Regions from separate parts of the Carnimonas bestiolae genome, predicted to be linked through region 1. Evidence: predicted binding sites of a transcription regulator. Region 1 holds the regulator's gene; the other holds the start of a gene.

Region 1 (8,985 bases):
CCGCGGCTACTGCGGCTGACTGACCAGCTCGGCGATGTCGTCGAGCGCCTGGGCAGGGTCGATACCGACCGGCAGCACCAGGTAGCGCGGCCTGACGCTCGGCGCGAAGAGTGCTTCGAAGTGCGCCAGGCGCCCTTCTCTTGCCAGCGTTTCACCGCGGCTTAGCACGTATTCATTGACCGCCCTTGCCAAGCCGCCCGCACGCCCTTTACTGATCTGTGCCACTGGCAAGGTGGCAACGCTCAGCTCGGCGTATCCTTCTAGGGCCAGGCTGCGCATCATTGCGCATAACAGCCAATCCAGCGAATGTTCACACAGCCCCGGCAGCCAGCGCACCAGATCAATCACCACCCGCGGCGCGCCCCCAGCTTCCATCACACTGGCGAACGCCAGCACTTTACCGTCATGGCTTACCGTTGCGATACGGAAATGCTGCAGGTAGTGTGCATCGAAGCGACCACACGAGTAACGCCGTTCATTGATGCCCTGCTCGGTTACCCATTGATCAGAAACCTCTCTTAGCGCCTGCAGCGGTGCCTCGCCCGCTGCGTAAAGGGCGAAGCTGAGCCCCTGCTCGCAGCCTTCACGCCACACGCTAGACAACGCCTGCTCGGTAGCTGCGTCGCGCTGTGTTGCATCGAGCGTGACCAGATGCTCCTGTGCCACCTTGACGGCAATTTGCCCCGCCTGCTGATAGAGCGCTAAATCTTCGTGATGCGCCAGATAGATGAGCGGCGTCAGGCCGCGCCGTTCGCCAAGGTCGCGGAAATCCCATACCAGCCCTGCGCGGCACGCGGTAGCGCCCACAGGATCACACAGGGCGACCAGATAACGATGGTGCTGGCGGTAGGCAATGAAGGCGTTTTTCTTCTTATTGAACAGCAGCGACTTGCCACCGGTCGCCAGCAGCATGCCTTCTGGCTGACGCGATTTACCGACAATCGCCAGCGCTCTCTCGACCGCCTTGGGAGACGCCGGCAGCAATGGCTTCACCGGACGAAGCAGCCACCACAGGGTAATCCCGAACAATAGCAGTGCACTGATGACCACTCCCTGGAACGCGCGCGACAGCAGCACATCGTAGTCAGCGTGCCACCACAGCGCGCTGGCAAGCGGCGTGCCGCGGTGGGAAAGCAGCATCAGCCACGCGCTGACCAGCACCACCCCCACACAGGCCAGCACAAAACGCCACGACAGCGGCATCGACAGCAGTGCGTTATCGCGATAGAAGGCGCTGCGAAAGACCAGCAGCGCCAGCAGCGAAGGAATAATTAGCGCCAGATCAACGACGTCGACACCCTTGATTAGCGCACAACCGCCACCCACCAGCAGCGTCAGCACCGACCAGCGCCATGCGCTTGCCATGCGCCGCCCCAGTCCGCGCGCTAGCACCAGCGATACCAGCCCTAGTACGCTCAAGGCCAGCGTCGCTACCTCGAGTAACGCCGCCGGTGCCCAGCGCGATACAAAACCAGCGAACAGCGTGGCCTCGGGAGCCACGTTCGACAACAGCTCGGTAATCCCCACCGCAAACAGCATCAGCGCCAGCATCGGCGCGACCAGACTTATCACCGTGCCGTCCGACAACCGATCGGCAATCTTTCTGGCTTCATTGATCAGCAGCGCGATAAAGGCCAGTAGCAGCGGCAGCAGCACATAGATAACCCGATAAAGCAGCAGCGCCGCGGTTAGTTCGGCCGCCCCAACCTGCCCCGAGAAGGCCGACAGAATGATGGCTTCAAACACACCGATGCCGCCCGGCACGTGGCTGAGCACACCGGCGGCTAGCGCTAGCAGATACACCAGCAGGAAGGTGGCGAACGGCGGCGCATTCGGCAGCAGCAGATAGAGCACCGCAGCGGCGCAGGTAACGTCCGCCAGGGTAATCACCAACTGGAACAACGACAGCCTCAGGCTAGGTAGCCGCCACAGCGATCTGCCCAGTTTGTGCATGCGCGCGTCGGGGGCGGGACACTCCGGCTGACGGGCGCGATACAGCAGCACCAGCGCGATCACGTAGAGGGCAATGACGGCATAGCCGATGGCAGCCACCGCCCAATGCGGAAGATGCAGGGCTTGCGCGGCAGTGTCCTGGTGGATCAGCGCCGCCACCGCCGCCAGCGGCGGCAGCGTTACCCCCAACGCAAGGCTGACAAATACCGACATTCGCGCGACATCAGGCGCGTGCAGCCCCTGCGGGAAGTAGAGTCGGCAGCGCACTGCTCCGCCCGACAGCATCGACAAGCCGATCGCATTGCCTACCGCAGTGGCGCAGCTTCCCCCTAACATCAGCAGCGGCCAGCGCAGTTTGACACCGGCGAAACGCGCCGCCGACCATTCGTATAAGACCAAGGCCCCATAGCTGCCTAGCGCCGCCAGTAGCGAGCCTAGCACCGCATAGAGCGGCACCTGCGCCAGCGAAGCACGCACTAGACGCGCATCGATCTCTGACAGCATGTGCCAACACACCGCGAGCGCACCGATCAGCACAATCAGCGTGGTAACAATGCCCAGCACCTGACGATACGGCGCTATGCGCCGCTGCCAGCGCAGCAGGCGAATACGCAGTCTGGTGCGGGTGCGGCGTCGATTGCTAGAGGTTTTGCTCATCTGCGCCTGTCTTCAACATCGTTCAATGGGCTCGCGTAACGATGGGGTGCGCCATTAGAGAAGTGCTCAATTACAGCCCCTTGGGCGCATAGATACCGGGTGCGTTGCGCCAATAGCCCTTGTAGTCCATGCCGAAGCCGAACAGAAAACGGTCGGCCACGGACAGTTCGCAGAAGTCGGCCTTCAGATTTTGCTGGGCTTTACGGTCGTGATTCTTGTCGACCAATACCGCCGTTGTCACCGATGCTGCACCAGCCTGCTCGCAGTGGCGCTTAATAGCGCACAACGTAGCGCCCTCATCGAGAATATCGTCAACGATCACCACATGACGTCCCGCGATGGGCGTTTCCGGCGACACTCGCCAAAACAGCTCACCACCGCGCAGCTTGTCACGGTAACGAGTGGCGTGCAGATAATCGATTTCGAGGGGAAAGTCGAGCCGCGTCAGCAAATGCCCAGAGGTAATCAAGCCGCCATTCATCACGCAGAAAAACAGCGGCAGCTTATCGCCTAGTTGCTCAGTGATCTGCTCAGCCATACGATCCAGAGCGGCTTCGATGGCTGTCTGGGGAATCAGGCAATCGGCGTGCTGCTTGAGCGTGCGCATTTCGTCACGAAGGTTTTCTAAGGCGGTCATGAAAGCAATCTGGCAGTGGTTGGAAGTGAAATAAAAAGACGGAGCGCTGCGTTGGCAGCCTCCGTTGTAGTGCTAGGATACCACTCAATAGCCGTACTGAGCAGCCAGCGCGGTTAAACTATCGTGCGCGTGCTGCCAGCGCGGCAGCGCCTTGAGCACATCCAATGAAGGCAGCGGCTGGGTACGACGCAGCGCTGCGAGGCGCGCGGCCCGCTCATCCTCTGGAGCAACGCTATCGAGCACCGCACGCGCAGCGTCGCGATCATTGCACACCAACACTGCATCACAGCCCGCTTGCAGCGCTAGCTGAGCGCGCTCTACCGGCCCACCGGCGAAACTTGCACCATGCATCGATAAATCATCGGAGAGAATCGCACCGCTGAACCCAAGCGTATTGCGTAGATAATCGAGCCAGGCAGCGGAGAAGCCGGTCGGATTAGGATCGAAGGCGGGATAGCGCACGTGGGATGGCATCACCGCCGTCAGACGCGAGGCCAACTCAGTAAATGGAATCAGATCGTGAGCTTCAAGCGCCGCCAGCGAGCGCTCGTCAACCGGTAGCTCGAGATGAGAGTCTGCTTCAACCCCACCGTGACCGGGAAAATGCTTGCCTACCGACGCCATACCCCCCTCTTCGAAGCCATCGAGCAGCGCACCGGCCAGCGTGCTGACCTGTGCCGGCACCGGCGAAAACGAGCGCTCGCCAATCACCTTGCTGAGTTTCTCATCAACATCCAACACCGGCGCAAAGGAGAAATCGACACCGCAGGCTGCCAACTCTTGCGACATTAGCCAACCGCATTCGTGCACCAATGCCAGCGTTTGCTGCGGTTGTTCTGGATAGCGATGGCCAAAGGCGCACATGGGCGGCAGCGAGGTCAGTCCTTCACGCAGCCGCTGCACCCGTCCTCCCTCATGATCGACGCTGATCAGAATATCCGGACGCTGACTGCGGATGGCGTCGCACAGCGCTCGACACTGCGCGGGCGATTCCAGATTGCGTGCAAACAGCACCACGCCGCCCACCGAAGGATGCTCGAGCAGTGCGCGATCACTGTTATCGAGGGTTGTAGAGGCCACGTCGATCATAACGGGACCGAGAGCAACGCTCATGGCCATTCTCCTGACAGATAAATATCTGCGCTATTCTAGGCGCTGGCCGAAAGGGAGTCGAGGCACCCACAGTGGCCGTTAAAACTCCCGGCAAGCGCAGCGCTCGGCGCTCAATAAAACAGAGGCATCGCCCTACTGACCACATAAAGAGCGAACCATTCCCTGTTCGCGTCACCTTTATTAGTTCGGCCTGCGGTGGCGCAAAGTGCACTCATTCGTTGCCCGAGCCGTCTTTCGTGATTCGGCGACGACTGCGCAAAGTGCACTCATTCGTTGCCCGAGCCGTCTTTCGTGATTCGGCCACGACTGCGCAAAGTGCACTTATTCGTTGCCCTTTCCCTAATTCGTGATTCGGCCTGCGACATATAAAGCGCAGCCATTAATGATGCGTCGCCCGCTACTCCCCCTTGCGTTAGCGATAATACTGGATACAATTACAGTCATGGATTCCGCTTAGGCCAAACCGCTATGACCAAACCGCTTACTCGCCGCCAACAAGAAGTACTGGACCTGATCACCGGTACTCTGGCTACTCACGGTTACCCCCCCACTCGCGCGGAAATTGCGCAGGCGCTGGGGTTTCGCTCGGCCAATGCTGCTGAAGAACACTTGAAGGCGCTCAAGCGCAAGGGCGTGATCGAAATGATCCCCGGCGCTTCGCGAGGTATTCGCGTGGTCAATCAGGAGCCTGCCAGCGATGCTGCCGCTAACGAGCCCATCGAAGAAGCACAAGGGCTCGCCGTTATCGGTCAGGTGGCCGCAGGCAGCCCAGTACTGGCGACCGAGCATATTGATCGCTACTGCCCGCTGCCGGCCGACTTCTTCTCACCGCGAGCCGACTATCTGCTGCGCGTTAAGGGGCTGTCGATGCGCGACGCCGGCATTCTCGATGGCGATCTGCTGGCGGTTCACCGCACCAGCGAGGTGCGTAATGGTCAGATCGTGATTGCCCGGATTGGCGAAGATGTTACCGTCAAGCGCTTCGAGCGCTCCGGCAAGGAGATACGGCTGCTGGCAGAAAACCCTGACTTCGAACCGATCATCGTCGATCCCAGCGAAGGGTTTGATATCGAAGGGGTTGGCGTGGGCATTATCAGGGGCGACAACGGCCAAGGACTGCACTAATAGCCGTGAGGCACTGTACGGCCGGTGTGATCGCTGCGGCGGTGCGGCCGGCCGGCACCAATGCAGCATGGAGGGTCGCTCATCCACCCAGGACAAAGCGCCCTGCTATCTGCGCAACGAATAATCTGCCATGCGTCGTTTCGCAAAGCGCGTCGTTCGCTTACAGCGACAAAACGGCAATAAAAAAGGCAGCGTGAAAACGCTGCCTTTTTTGTCGCGTCGGCGTTGCTATTGGCCCAGCAGTGGCGACACGATGCAGAGACTTGCCGATGTGCTTCAGTGCACGGTGGTGTGATCATCCACTTCTTCGATCACGTCGCCTTCGTCCCACAGTCGAGTGCGCGTGATGGCGTGATCGATCATCTCCTTGGCCACCTGAAAGCGCGAGGTGCGCAGCAACTCAAGTGCTTCAGAGGAAAAACGCACCGACACCAGCGCATCTCCGGCGCCTTCGGAAGGACGGAGGACAACTTCACCATCGGCCAATTCCACAATTTCCAGAATAGCGGTATCGGACATTTCATCACCTCGTCCTGTTGATCAATAGGCGGTGCGGGCAAGCATCCGGCGGACGAATGCCGCGGAGCAGCGATCGAAGGTTCGCTTGGCAAGCGCCATTAAAGAGCGCGCAGCGGTACCCGTCACCGAGCGATGGTGTTTTCTCAACGGAATCGCATCATCGAAAGGAGACGTATTCTATCACCACGTTAAGAATAGCGACAGATCACCATTCGAGGCTACTCTCCCGCAGCTCGTTTAGCAGCGCTTTTAAACGCTGCAAACAGTGCTCCAGTGACAGCTTTTGTGCATCGCTCGCAATGGTGGCGCTGCCAGCCGCGTAAGCGCCGGAAGCTGCCTGAGGTGCATAGAGCGGATGATCAAACAGCACCGATAGCTCACCGCCCGGCAGCAGCTGCTGCGACAAGCGGCGCAGCTCGGCGCTGTCATCAGCGTGCTCGCGCAGGTACGAGCGCCAGTCGTCGACGACCGTTCCCGCTGGCGAACATTCGATAACCGCAGAGTGTAGCGCAGCGTCGATCAGCGCCGTGGCAGCCTGCTCCAACGCCTGCGCACGTACGGCGGGAGGCAGCTCGGCATTGCTGAGCCCACTGCTCGAACGGCGCTCTTTCAACACCACCTCGGCGTGATAGAGAAGTTCGTGAGTGCGGCGGCGCTGCTCCATAACGATTGCCCTCTATGACTTGGCCGGTTTGCGCTTATCTTCGACCTGCCAACGTCCATCATCGTACGTTGCGCGCCAGCCGCTCGCCTTGCCCGCGTCATTTTCGGTCATCACGTATTGCGCCTTCGCCTTACGTGAAAAACGGATTTGCGCAGGGTGCCCGTCGGGATCGGCCTCGGGTGCGTCCAGCAGGAAGTGATACTTCTCGGGCAGCGCTTCGCGATGCGGCTTCAGCTCCATGACCAGCGGCGCCCGCGTCTCGCGGTTCTTGGGAAAGCCACTGGCGGCAAGGAACAGCCCGCTGGCACCGTCGCGCAGCACGTAGTGATCATCGACCTTCTGACACGCCAGCTCCGGCATATCGATCGGGTCCATCTTGGGCGGCGCAGGCTCACCGCTGCGCAGCAGTTTACGGGTGTTGGTGCAGGCCTCATTGGTGCAGGCGAAATACTTGCCGAAACGCCCCGAGCGCAGCTGCATTTCCGAACCACACTTATCGCACTCAAGGGTGGGCCCTTCGTAGCCCTTGATCTTGAAGGTACCCTCTTCGATGGCGTAATAGCCGTCATCGTCGTTGCTTAGATGGAGTTTGCGGTGCTCATCGATCAGGTAGCTGTCCATTGCGTTGCCGGTGTGCGGATTACGCCACCGCGCACGCAGCGCATCGGTTTCCGCCTCTTCGCCGGCATCGGCAGGCACCACTTCATCGCCGGGAATCAGATCGATGGTCTCCTTGCAGCGCTCTTTGGGCGGCAGGTTATAGCCAGAGCAGCCAAGGAATACCCCGGTCGAGCCGATGCGAATCTGCATCTTGCGCCCGCATTTCGGGCAGTCGATATCGGTCGGAATCGGCAGATTGGGGCGCATGCCATCATCGCCTTCCGCGTGGTCGAGCTTCTTCTTGAAGCCGCCGTAGAAGTCGTTGAGCACATGCTTCCACTGCACCTCACCGGTAGCGATTTCGTCAAGCTCGTCTTCCATTCGGGCGGTGAAGCCATAATCGAGCAGGTCGTCGAACGACTCGACCAACCGATCAGTGACGATTTCGCCCAGCGTTTGCGCATAGAAACGGCGGCTGTCGAGCACTACATAGCCGCGCTCCTGAATGGTCGAAATGATCGACGCATAGGTAGAAGGACGGCCGATACCGCGCTTCTCAAGCTCACGCACCAGGCTCGCCTCGGTGTAGCGAGGATTGGGCTTGGTAAAGTGCTGCTGTGGATCGAGCTCAGCGAGCGACAGCGCAGTACCTTCGGGAAGATCAGGCAGGGCCTGATCTTCTCCGCGTCCCGCCGGTGCTACCCGCGTGTAACCGTCGAACTTCAGCACGCGCCCTTTGGCGCGCAGCTCAAAGCCTTCGCTTTTGACGATCAGGTTGGTGGAAAGGTACTTGGCAGGCACCATCTGACAGGCCACAAACTGTCGCCAGATCAGCTCATAGAGTCGCTCGGCGTCGCGCTCCATACCCGACAGCTGCGCCGCCGAAAGCTTGACGTTACTGGGGCGAATCGCCTCGTGCGCCTCTTGGGCATTATCCTTGGAAGCATAGCGATTGGGCTGCTCGGGCAGATACTCGCTGCCGAAGGTGGTGCTGATATAGTCACGCGCTGCACTGACCGCATCGGCCGACAGGTTGGTCGAATCGGTACGCATGTAAGTGATATAGCCCGCCTCGTAGAGGCGCTGGGCCAGCGTCATGGTCTTGCGTACCGAGAACCCTAAGCGACCGCTCGCCGCCTGCTGTAGCGTCGAGGTAATAAAGGGTGCAGTAGGTTTGCTGGAGGTAGGCTTGTCCTGCCGTTCGCTGACCTTGAGCGCGGCCTTTTTCAGCGGCTCGATGGCGCTCAGCGTTTGCTCTTCACTGGTGGGACGGAAAGCAGCGCCGTCCTTGCGCGCCACTTCGAAGCGAATGGGTTCGCCGCCGTCGCTGACCAGATCGGCGTGTACGTCCCAATATTCTTCGGGAATAAAGGCACGAATCTCACGCTCGCGATCAACAATCAAGCGCACCGCTACTGACTGCACGCGCCCCGCCGATAGCCCGCGAGCCACCTTCGACCACAGCAGCGGCGACACCATAAAGCCCACCACGCGGTCGAGAAAACGCCGCGCCTGCTGAGCGTAGACACGCGGCATCTGCAGTTCACTAGGCGCCTTGAACGCCTGCTGAATGGCGTTTTTAGTAATTTCGTTAAACACCACGCGCTTGTAGCGCGAATCGTCGCCACCGATGGTTTCGCGCAGATGCCAGGCAATCGCCTCCCCTTCGCGGTCCAAATCGGTCGCGAGATAGACGGTGTCGGCTTTGGCGGCCAGG
Region 2 (8,985 bases), on a different contig from region 1:
TCACCCTGCGCACTCACGATGAGCAAGGACGTCCCAAGGATATCGAGAAGAGCCTGAAGGTGCGGGTGCCGAAAGGCGTCAATGACGGTGAGCGAATTCGCCTGAAGGGGCAGGGTGGCCCCGGCGGCAACGGCGGCCCCAACGGTGACCTTTATCTCAAGGTACAGTTCGCGCCGCATCCCGACTTCGACGTCGATGGGCATAATCTGCTGCTCACGGTTCCGCTGGCGCCTTGGGAAGCAGCGCTGGGCGGCAAGATCGAAATTCCCACGCTGGCAGGTCGCTTGCAGCTGACCGTGCCCGCCAATAGCCATGCGGGCGCTCGCCTACGGTTGAAAGGCAAGGGTTTACCGCAGCGCAGCGGTCAGGGTGATTTGATCGCACAGTTGAAAATCGTGTTGCCCGAACGTCCGGCAGAGGGCGACGAGGCTGCGTGGAAAAGCCTTGCCGAACATCACCCACACTTCAACCCGCGTACTAAATGGCGCTGAGGAGCAGTGACTCGTGACTAGTGTAAATTGTTTCGATTTCGACGAGCTGTGCCTGCGCACCTCAGTGCCTGGCGAGACTCTGATTACGATCATTGAGCACGGCATTATCACCCCTATCAACACTGCCGCACCGCGCTGGCAGTTCGATATCAGCACAGTATGGGTAGTACGTCGTGTGGTGCGACTGCAGCGCGAGCTAGAGCTGGATTGGCAAGGCGCGGCGTTGGCGCTTGAGCTGCTCGATGAAAATCAGCGCCTGCGCGACGAAAATGAACGCCTGCAGCAGCGTTTGCTGCGCTTCGTTGAAGCCCTGTAGCCTCTTCGTAACGGGCTGAGGGCAGGTACAGTGCCTAAGCGCAGGGAGTGCGAACACGCATGGCAATGTCGCACCTTTGGGCCGGCAGGGTGCTTTTGCGCTATCAAACGCTCGCCGTGCAGCGCTACTTGATGCACCGAACAAAGAAGCCAGCACTTTGGATAAAAGTGCTGGCTTCTTTTTTTATGACCGACATTCATTTGCCGAACCGCCGAACCGCCGAACCGCCGAACCGCCGAACCGCCGAACCGCCGAACCGCCGAACCGCCGAACCGCCGAACCGCCGAACCGCCGAACCGCCGAACCGCCGAACCGGGCGGCGCTACGACCATGGCATACAGAGCGGTGGTGGCGGGGCCTGATGTCCTCGAAGTTCGCGATGGACTGTCTTGCTCCGCAAGGCGCAGGCATTCTGTTTTATTGGGGAACGGTATCTACCAACTGCGGTGGGGTGGTAAGCGAAAGAGCCAGCTGGTCGAGCTGTAGCGGCTGGTCGCAGGGCCATTCCAGCGTGAGCACAGGGCCATTGGCGGAGTAGTCAACCTGGGTGATGCGCGCCCCTGCTGTCTCACACCAATGGCGGGCAGGATGTTCGTCGCTAAAGCCAACTTGTAGCTTTACCGGCTCGGTGCTGACATAGGCCTGGGTGGGCAGATGTTCAAGCGCGAGTAGCGCCGCCTTGGTATAGGCCCGTACTAGCCCGCCGGTGCCTAGCTTGATACCACCGAAGTAGCGGATTACCACGCAGCCAAGCTGCCCTAAGCCACTGCCTTCGAGCACCTGATAGATAGGGCGCCCTGCGGTGCCTCCGGGTTCGCCGTCATCGGAGAAGCCAATCGCGACTTGCTCGCCGGGGGCGCCAGCGATAAAAGCGCTGCAATGGTGTCGGGCATCGGCGTAGGTGGCACGCGCAAGCTGCTCGAGCTGCTGAGCATCAGCAATACTCTCGCAGCGTGCGATCCATGTAATAAAGCGACTCTTGCTGACCTCAAATTCCGCGCTGTGAGGCGCGGTCAATGCAACAGCAGGTATCTGATAGCGGTGCGTGGTGGCCATCAGGCCGCCTGAGCGGGACGACGAGCAACGCCCATCACCAGTCCGAGTACCTGTACATCGCCATTCTTGAGATAGATCGGCTGCATCGACTGGTTGGCGGGCTGCAAACGAACGCCGTTTTTCTCGATGTAGAGTTTTTTAAGCGTGACTTCGCGGTTATTGATCATTACCACAGCGGTTTCGCCATTCTCGGCCGATTCTGTTTTTTCGATGATAATAATATCGCCATCGAAGATATCGCACTCGATCATGGAGTCGCCCCGCACCCGCAGTGCATAGGTGTTACGGCGCACCAGGCTGGTGGGTACCGTCACGTGCTCGTGATCGATGCAGGCCTCTATTGGCATGCCTGCAGACACGTTACCGAGCAGCGGAATCTCTGTCATGCTGCCTGTCGCGACGGCTTCCCATGCCTCTGCATTCAGGGGAACGTTGGGTAGTCGTGAGAAAAAGCTGGATTCAACCGCAGTGCTCATCAGAACTCTCCTTGCGACAGATCGCTCGGTAGCGCGAATGGTCGCGATGGCTAAAGTGATTGCCCTGCAACAGCAATGGGCAACGTACCTGCAAACAATGTTGGCCTCGCGCTGCGCCGGTGGTGCCTGGCACAGTAGGGTGAGGTGCTGGAAGACGCTATTGGCTGCCCACGGGCTGAGTATGACGTAAGCGTTATCCTGCATACAGAGAAAAGATACTGTATGTGTAGACAGTTGTCGAGCAATTGCGGTGTCAATATTCAAGAAAATGAAAGCGTTTGGGGACGGGTAGAGGTAGGTAGCGCTCGCCCTGTATAATTAACGGCTTTTTGCAGCGCACGATAGCAGCAATCAATCGGCTTGATGGCGTGTAGCGACTTCATCCTAACCGGAGTAATGTTCAGTGCCAGCTCTGTTGACGGCCGTTGGACTTGGCTGCGAGCGCGACGATCGCGTGCTTTTCTCAGCGCTCGATTTCTCCCTTGCAGCTGGGCAACTGGCGTGGATCGAAGGCCCCAATGGCAGCGGCAAAACCACGCTATTGAAAATAGTGAGCGGGCAGTTTGCCGATTATCAAGGGCAGCTGTACTGGCAAGGCAATCGGTTGGACCGCCACGCACGCGCGCTGCGCAATGAATTGCTTTACCTGGGGCATCAGTCCGGCGTCAAAGCGGGGCTGACGGCCTTGGAAAATCTGGCCTGGTATCAGGCGCTGGCGGAATACGCAGCGCCAGATGCCGAGCAGCGCCGTTGGCAGGCGTTAGCGACGGTAGGGCTTAGTGGCTTCGAAGATGTCGCCATCGAGCGTTTGTCAGCGGGACAGCAGCGTCGAGTGGCGCTGGCGCGGCTGCATCTCGAACCACGTGCGCTGTGGATACTCGATGAGCCGTTTACCGCGATTGACGCCGCCGGCGTCAAACAACTGGAGCACTGGATTGCCGCGCACCGTGATGCGGGCGGCGCAGTGCTCGTGACTACGCATCATCCGCTAAAGCTGAATGGTAGCGTGGGGCGCATTCGCCTCGATGGGCGCGGAGGTCACCATGTCGAACTCTGATTCGCCCGTCAGGGTGAGCTTACGGCGCGCGTTTTGTCGCGTACTGAAGCGCGAGCTTCTGCTGCGCTTCCGGCGCCGTCAGGAATTGGCTGGTCCGCTGCTGTTCTTCGCGCTGGTGGTAGTGCTATTTCCGCTGGGGCTGGGCCCCGAGCCGCGGCGTTTGGCGGAATTGGCGCCGGGGCTATTGTGGGTGGCGGCGCTGTTGGCCATGCTGCTGTCTCTGGATGGACTTTTTCGTAATGATTACGAGGACGGCACCCTTGAGCAACTGATGCTGTCGGCGCATCCACAGGCACCGCTAATAGTTGCCAAAGTGTTGGCGCACTGGCTGGTGTCGGGGTTCGCTCTGGCGCTTTTTTCACCGCTGTTCAGCGCCATGCTGGGGCTACCGTGGCAGCAGTGGTGGGCGGTGGCCGTTACTCTGGCGCTCGGCAGCGCCACGCTTAGCCTGGTAGGCGGTATCGCCGCTGCGCTTACGCTGGGTGTGCAGCGCGGGGGCGTGCTGCTGTCGCTGTTGGTACTGCCGCTTTATACGCCGGTACTGATTTTCGGCGCGGGCGCTGCGCAGCTGGCGCTACAGGGCGCGAGTATTGCCCCGCAGCTTGCTTTGCTGGGCGCTATGCTGGCCATCGCATTAGCGCTGGCGCCTTGGGCTACCGTAGCAGCGTTGCGGTTAACGCTCTCTGACTAGCAGCTCTGCCGCGATGTAAAAGCAGCAGAACCATGTGTGCGGTGAGGCACTCATTAATAACGACTTTTTGGCGAAGGCATGTGGCGATTTATTCATAAATGGGGCTCGCCCAAGTGGTTTTATACCACCACCGGACCTTGGCTGCCGTGGCTGTGGAGCGCCGCGCTGCTACTGCTGATAGTGGGTGTTGTATGGGGGCTGGCGATTGCGCCTCCCGACCGCTATCAGCACGACTCTGCGCGTATTCTTTACGTGCATGTACCGGCGGCCATTCTGGCGCAGTCATGCTTCGCGATAATGGCCGTGTCAGCCATTATTTTTCTGGTATGGAAGATCAAGATTGCCGATATCGCCGCGATGGTGATGGCACCGTTCGGTGCCGCCATGACCTTCGCCGCACTCTTTTCTGGCTCAGTGTGGGGAATTCCGACCTGGGGCACCTGGTGGGTGTGGGATGCGCGCCTTACCTCAATGCTGATTCAGCTGTTTATCTATCTCGGCGTTATCGGGCTTCGTGCCAGTTTTACCAGTCGCGACAGCGGCGCGCGCGCGGCCGCCATCATGACCCTGGTGGGTGTGGTTAACCTGCCGATCATCAAATACTCGGTGGTGTGGTGGAATACGCTGCACCAACCGGCCACCTTCAGCATCGATAAAGCCCCCGCAATGCCAGCCTCCATGTGGCTGCCGCTGCTGTTTAGCATGCTGGGGTTCTATCTGTTTTTCGCCGCCTACACCCTAACGCGCACCCGCAGTCAGCTGTTGAAGCGTGAATCACGGTCGCGCTGGGTGAGGGATATTGCCTTGGGTAAGGGGGCCGCATCATGACGCCTTACTTCGCTTCGCTGTCTGACTTCCTTGCCATGAATGGCTACGCGCGCTTCGTATGGCCGGCGTTCGCGGTGGTGCTGGGAGTGTTGGTGTTTGCCGCGCTGTATGGACGCTACGAACGGCGTGCGGTGCTCGCTGATATACGCCGTCAGGAACGGCGCCGTCAGGCGCAGGCCCAGGAAGATACTCCCTCAGCCGCCCAGGCGTCGTCCAACAGCAGGTCAACCTCATGAATGCAAAACGTCGCCAGCGTCTGGTGCTCATCTGCGGCTTGCTGGTATTGGCCGGGATAGCGATTGGGCTGATTCTTTACGCACTGCGCTCCAATATCAATCTGTTCTATACCCCGCGCGAAATTGCCAGCGGTTCGGCTCCCATGGGGCAATCGCTGCGTGCCGGTGGGGTGGTGCGGTTTGATAGCGTCAAGCGGGATCCCAACGGCGTGTCGGTGAGCTTCGTGGTGACCGATTTCGCCGATAATCTGACCGTTCATTACGACGGCATACTGCCCGATCTGTTTCGTGAAGGGCAGGGCGTGGTAGTGGTCGGTAAACTAAGCGATCGTCACGAGTTGGATGCCACCCAAGTGCTCGCCAAGCATGACGAGAAGTACACCCCGCCCGAGGTTGTTAAAGCGCTCGAGAAGGGCGGTGATATGCCGCATCAGTATCGTTTCCAGCTCGACGCCGGGATATCCCCGCAGGCGATCCAAAGCGCTGCGACAGTAAGTGGGTTGGAGCAGCGTCTTGACCATCATAATGATAAGCACACAACAACCGACTGACTCACCCGGCCCGGTCTGCGCAGCACATAGCGTATGCGACCGAGCCCTAGCTCGAGAGTGGATGATTGAATGTTCCTTGAGTGGTTACCGGAACTTGGCTACTTCGCCCTGATTCTTGCCTTCGTTGCCAGCTGCGTGCAGGCGCTGTTCCCGCTGTTGGGCGCGTGGTGGCGTAAGCCGCTGTGGATGGCGGTGGCGCAGCCGATGGCGCTGGTTCAGTTCGTGATGGTAGCAGTGGCTTATGTGATGCTCAGCCTAAGCTTCGCCAACGATCTGTTCAGCGTTGGCTATGTCGCTGAAAACTCCAACTCGCTACTGCCGTGGTACTACAAGCTGTGCGCGGTATGGGGCGGACATGAAGGATCGATGCTGCTGTGGTCGCTGCTGTTGGCGGGCTGGGGCGTGGCGGTAACGCTGTGCTCAAAACGCTTGCCGCGCGACTTTCTGGCCCGCGTGCTGGGCGTTATGGGGCTGATTGCAGTCGGCTTCCTCAGCTTCGTGATTATCACCTCCAATCCCTTTGCTCGGTTGCTGCCGAATTCGCCTGAAAACGGCGTTGATCTCAATCCATTGCTGCAAGACCCCGGGCTGATCGTTCACCCGCCGATTCTGTACATGGGCTATGTCGGCTTTTCGGTGGCGTTTGCGTTTGCGATTGCGGCGCTGCTGGGTGGTCGCCTCGATGCCGTCTGGTCGCGCTGGGCGCGTCCCTGGACCGTAGTGGCGTGGGCCTTCCTGAGTTGGGGCATTGCGCTTGGCAGCTGGTGGGCCTACTACGAACTAGGCTGGGGCGGCTGGTGGTTCTGGGACCCGGTCGAGAATGCTTCACTCATGCCATGGCTGGCGGGCACCGCGTTGATTCACTCACTGGCGGTTACCGAGAAACGCGGTGCGTTCAAAAGCTGGACAGTACTGCTGGCCATAACCGCCTTCTCGCTGTCATTGATGGGCACCTTCCTGGTGCGCTCCGGGGTGCTGAGCTCGGTGCATGCGTTTGCCAATGATCCTTCTCGTGGTAACTACATTCTGGTGCTGCTAGGCATCACCGTGGGGCTGTCGCTGCTGCTGTATGCGCTGCGTGCACCGCGCGTTAGCAGCGGCGGCGCATTCTCGTGGATGTCCCGCGAAGCGATGCTGCTGATCAATAATATCGTGCTATTGGTGATGCTGCTGACGGTGCTGATCGGTACGCTCTATCCACTGCTGCTGAATGCGCTGGACCTCGGCCAGATTTCAGTGGGGCCGCCATACTTCAATATGATCTTTGTGCCGCTGTCGGCGCTGCTGGCGATCTTTATGGGCGTCGGGCCAGTCTCGCAGTGGAAGAATACGCCGTTCAAGGTGCTGCTCAAACGCAGCGGCTGGGGCGCGCTGGCAGCGCTCATCATTGCGATAGCCGCGCCGCTGGTCTACGACGGCGAATGGAGTCTGGGTGTCACCATCGGGCTGTTGATGGCGCTGTGGATTACTCTGCCGCTGTTGCGTGACTTCATTCACCAGCTGCAGCGCGCCGGGCTGGCAGGCTTGCGCAAGCTGCCGCGCAGCCACTATGCGATGGTGATCGGGCATCTGGGGCTGGCGGTAACTATTGTTGGCATCGTGCTGGTATCGCATTACAGCGTCGAGAAAAACGTGCGCATGGCACCGGGCACCAGTGTCGAGGTAGGCGGCTATCAGTTTACCCTTGAGTCGCTCGCTGACCTGAAGGGCCCGAATTACGCAGCCACGCGTGGCACCGTTAGCGTGACCCACCACCAGCGCCGTCTGCGCACCATGTATCCTGAAAAACGGCTCTATGTGGTAACGCGCCAGCCGCTGACCGAAACGGCGCTGTCGTTCAATCCGTTCCGCGATCTGTACGTTGCGCTGGGCGAACCTCTGGATGGCGAAGCCTGGGCGCTGCGTATTCAGGTCAAGCCGTTCGTGCGCTGGATCTGGGCGGGAGCACTGATGATGGTCGTCAGCGGCCTACTGGCGGCCAGCGACAAACGCTATCGCCACAAGCGCCGCCGTGTCGGCCGTGCAGCCAAGGAGACGCAGGCATGAAGGCCAAACCGATATTGTTCGTTCCGCTGGTTATCTTCGTAGGGCTGGCGGTGCTGCTGTGGCATGGGCTGGGCAACAATCCCAGCGAGCGCGAGTCGGCGCTGTTAAGCACGCCGTTCCCCGACTTTTCGCTGGCCACCGTCGACAATGAAGACAAACAGGTAACCCCGCAGGTGCTCAAAGGGAAGACAACCCTGGTGAACGTGTGGGGGGCCTGGTGCCCTACCTGCAAGCAGGAAATGCCGCAACTGCTTGAGCTCGCCCAGCGTGGCGTGCGCATCGTCGGTGTCGATTACAAGGATCAGCGCAGTGCCGCCGAAACCTTCATGAGCGATTTCGGCAATCCGTTTGCGCTCAATATCTTCGACCCCGATGGCTCGCTGGGCTTCGATCTGGGCGTTTATGGCGCGCCTGAATCCTTTATCGTCGATGCCAACGGCGTGATTCGTTATCACCACACCGGCTACATCACGGCACAGGATGTCGACAAGATCATTATGCCAACGCTCAAGAGGTTGCAGCAGTGATGCGTGATGCGATGCTTAAGCGCCTGCTGTTGCTCAGCGCGGCGCTGCTGCTGTGCGCGCTGGCCGGCGTTAGCCTGGCCGACAATGGCCCGCCGGAATTTCACGATTCCGCGCTGGCGCAGCGTTACAGCGCGCTGACTGAGGAGCTGCGCTGTCCCAAGTGCGAAAACGAAACGCTGGCCAGTTCGGGCGCGCCCATCGCCGCTGATATCCGCCAGCGTATTGCCGAGTGGCTGAAGGCGGGGCAGAGCGATGACGACATTCGCCACCATCTGGTGCAGCGCTTCGGCGAATACGTGCTTTACAAGCCGCGTGTCGAGCGCCGTACCTGGCTGTTGTGGGGACTCCCTGCGGCAGCAGTTGTGGTTGGCGGTGTGGTGCTGACGTTATTGATCAGACGCCGGCGGCGGCTACAGGTAAGTGATTTGGACGATGCCGAGCGTGCGCGTTTGGCAGCCCTGCTGTCGCGCCACGGCGACCAGCAGCCCAGCAGTGACAGGGAGGCGCGCTGATGCTAGCGCTATGGATAGGAATGGCGGTGCTGGCAGCGGTATTCGCGCTGTTTGCGCTGTGGGCGTGGCGGTTGGCACCGCAGTTCGCGCAGGCGCAGCAGCGTTTCGAGCAAGAAGACAACACCACTGCTGCCAACGTGCGAATATTTTACACGCGGCTGGCTGAGCTTGAGCAGCAGCGCGACGACCAGACGCTTT

What was found. The regulator LexA, encoded in region 1, represses DNA repair genes until DNA is damaged. The targets are predictions, from matches to a motif close to TACTGTNTANNTANACAGTA.
Region 2: the regulator LexA is predicted to act here: its motif matches at 2,556-2,575, upstream of R84865_RS10540 (LexA family protein).

The regions. Positions count from the first base shown of each region.
Region 1 is NZ_JBPCZK010000001.1:327,825-336,809, forward strand. Features, by position in the region: gene R84865_RS01535 (phosphatidylglycerol lysyltransferase domain-containing protein) at 7-2,610, opposite strand; gene R84865_RS01540 (hypoxanthine-guanine phosphoribosyltransferase) at 2,681-3,247, opposite strand; gene nagZ (beta-N-acetylhexosaminidase) at 3,332-4,360, opposite strand; gene lexA (transcriptional repressor LexA) at 4,829-5,485, shown strand; gene R84865_RS01555 (hypothetical protein) at 5,762-6,004, opposite strand; gene R84865_RS01560 (DUF6586 family protein) at 6,210-6,668, opposite strand; gene topA (type I DNA topoisomerase) at 6,681-8,985, opposite strand, start outside.
Region 2 is NZ_JBPCZK010000008.1:83,012-91,996, forward strand. Features, by position in the region: gene R84865_RS10520 (DnaJ C-terminal domain-containing protein) at 1-491, shown strand, start outside; gene R84865_RS10525 (chaperone modulator CbpM) at 505-807, shown strand; gene R84865_RS10530 (hypothetical protein) at 867-1,169, shown strand; gene R84865_RS10535 (IMPACT family protein) at 1,225-1,863, opposite strand; gene R84865_RS10540 (LexA family protein) at 1,863-2,339, opposite strand; gene ccmA (cytochrome c biogenesis heme-transporting ATPase CcmA) at 2,743-3,396, shown strand; gene ccmB (heme exporter protein CcmB) at 3,383-4,087, shown strand; gene R84865_RS10555 (heme ABC transporter permease) at 4,166-4,915, shown strand; gene ccmD (heme exporter protein CcmD) at 4,912-5,151, shown strand; gene ccmE (cytochrome c maturation protein CcmE) at 5,148-5,702, shown strand; gene R84865_RS10570 (heme lyase CcmF/NrfE family subunit) at 5,772-7,748, shown strand; gene R84865_RS10575 (DsbE family thiol:disulfide interchange protein) at 7,745-8,275, shown strand; gene R84865_RS10580 (cytochrome c-type biogenesis protein) at 8,275-8,787, shown strand; gene ccmI (c-type cytochrome biogenesis protein CcmI) at 8,787-8,985, shown strand, end outside.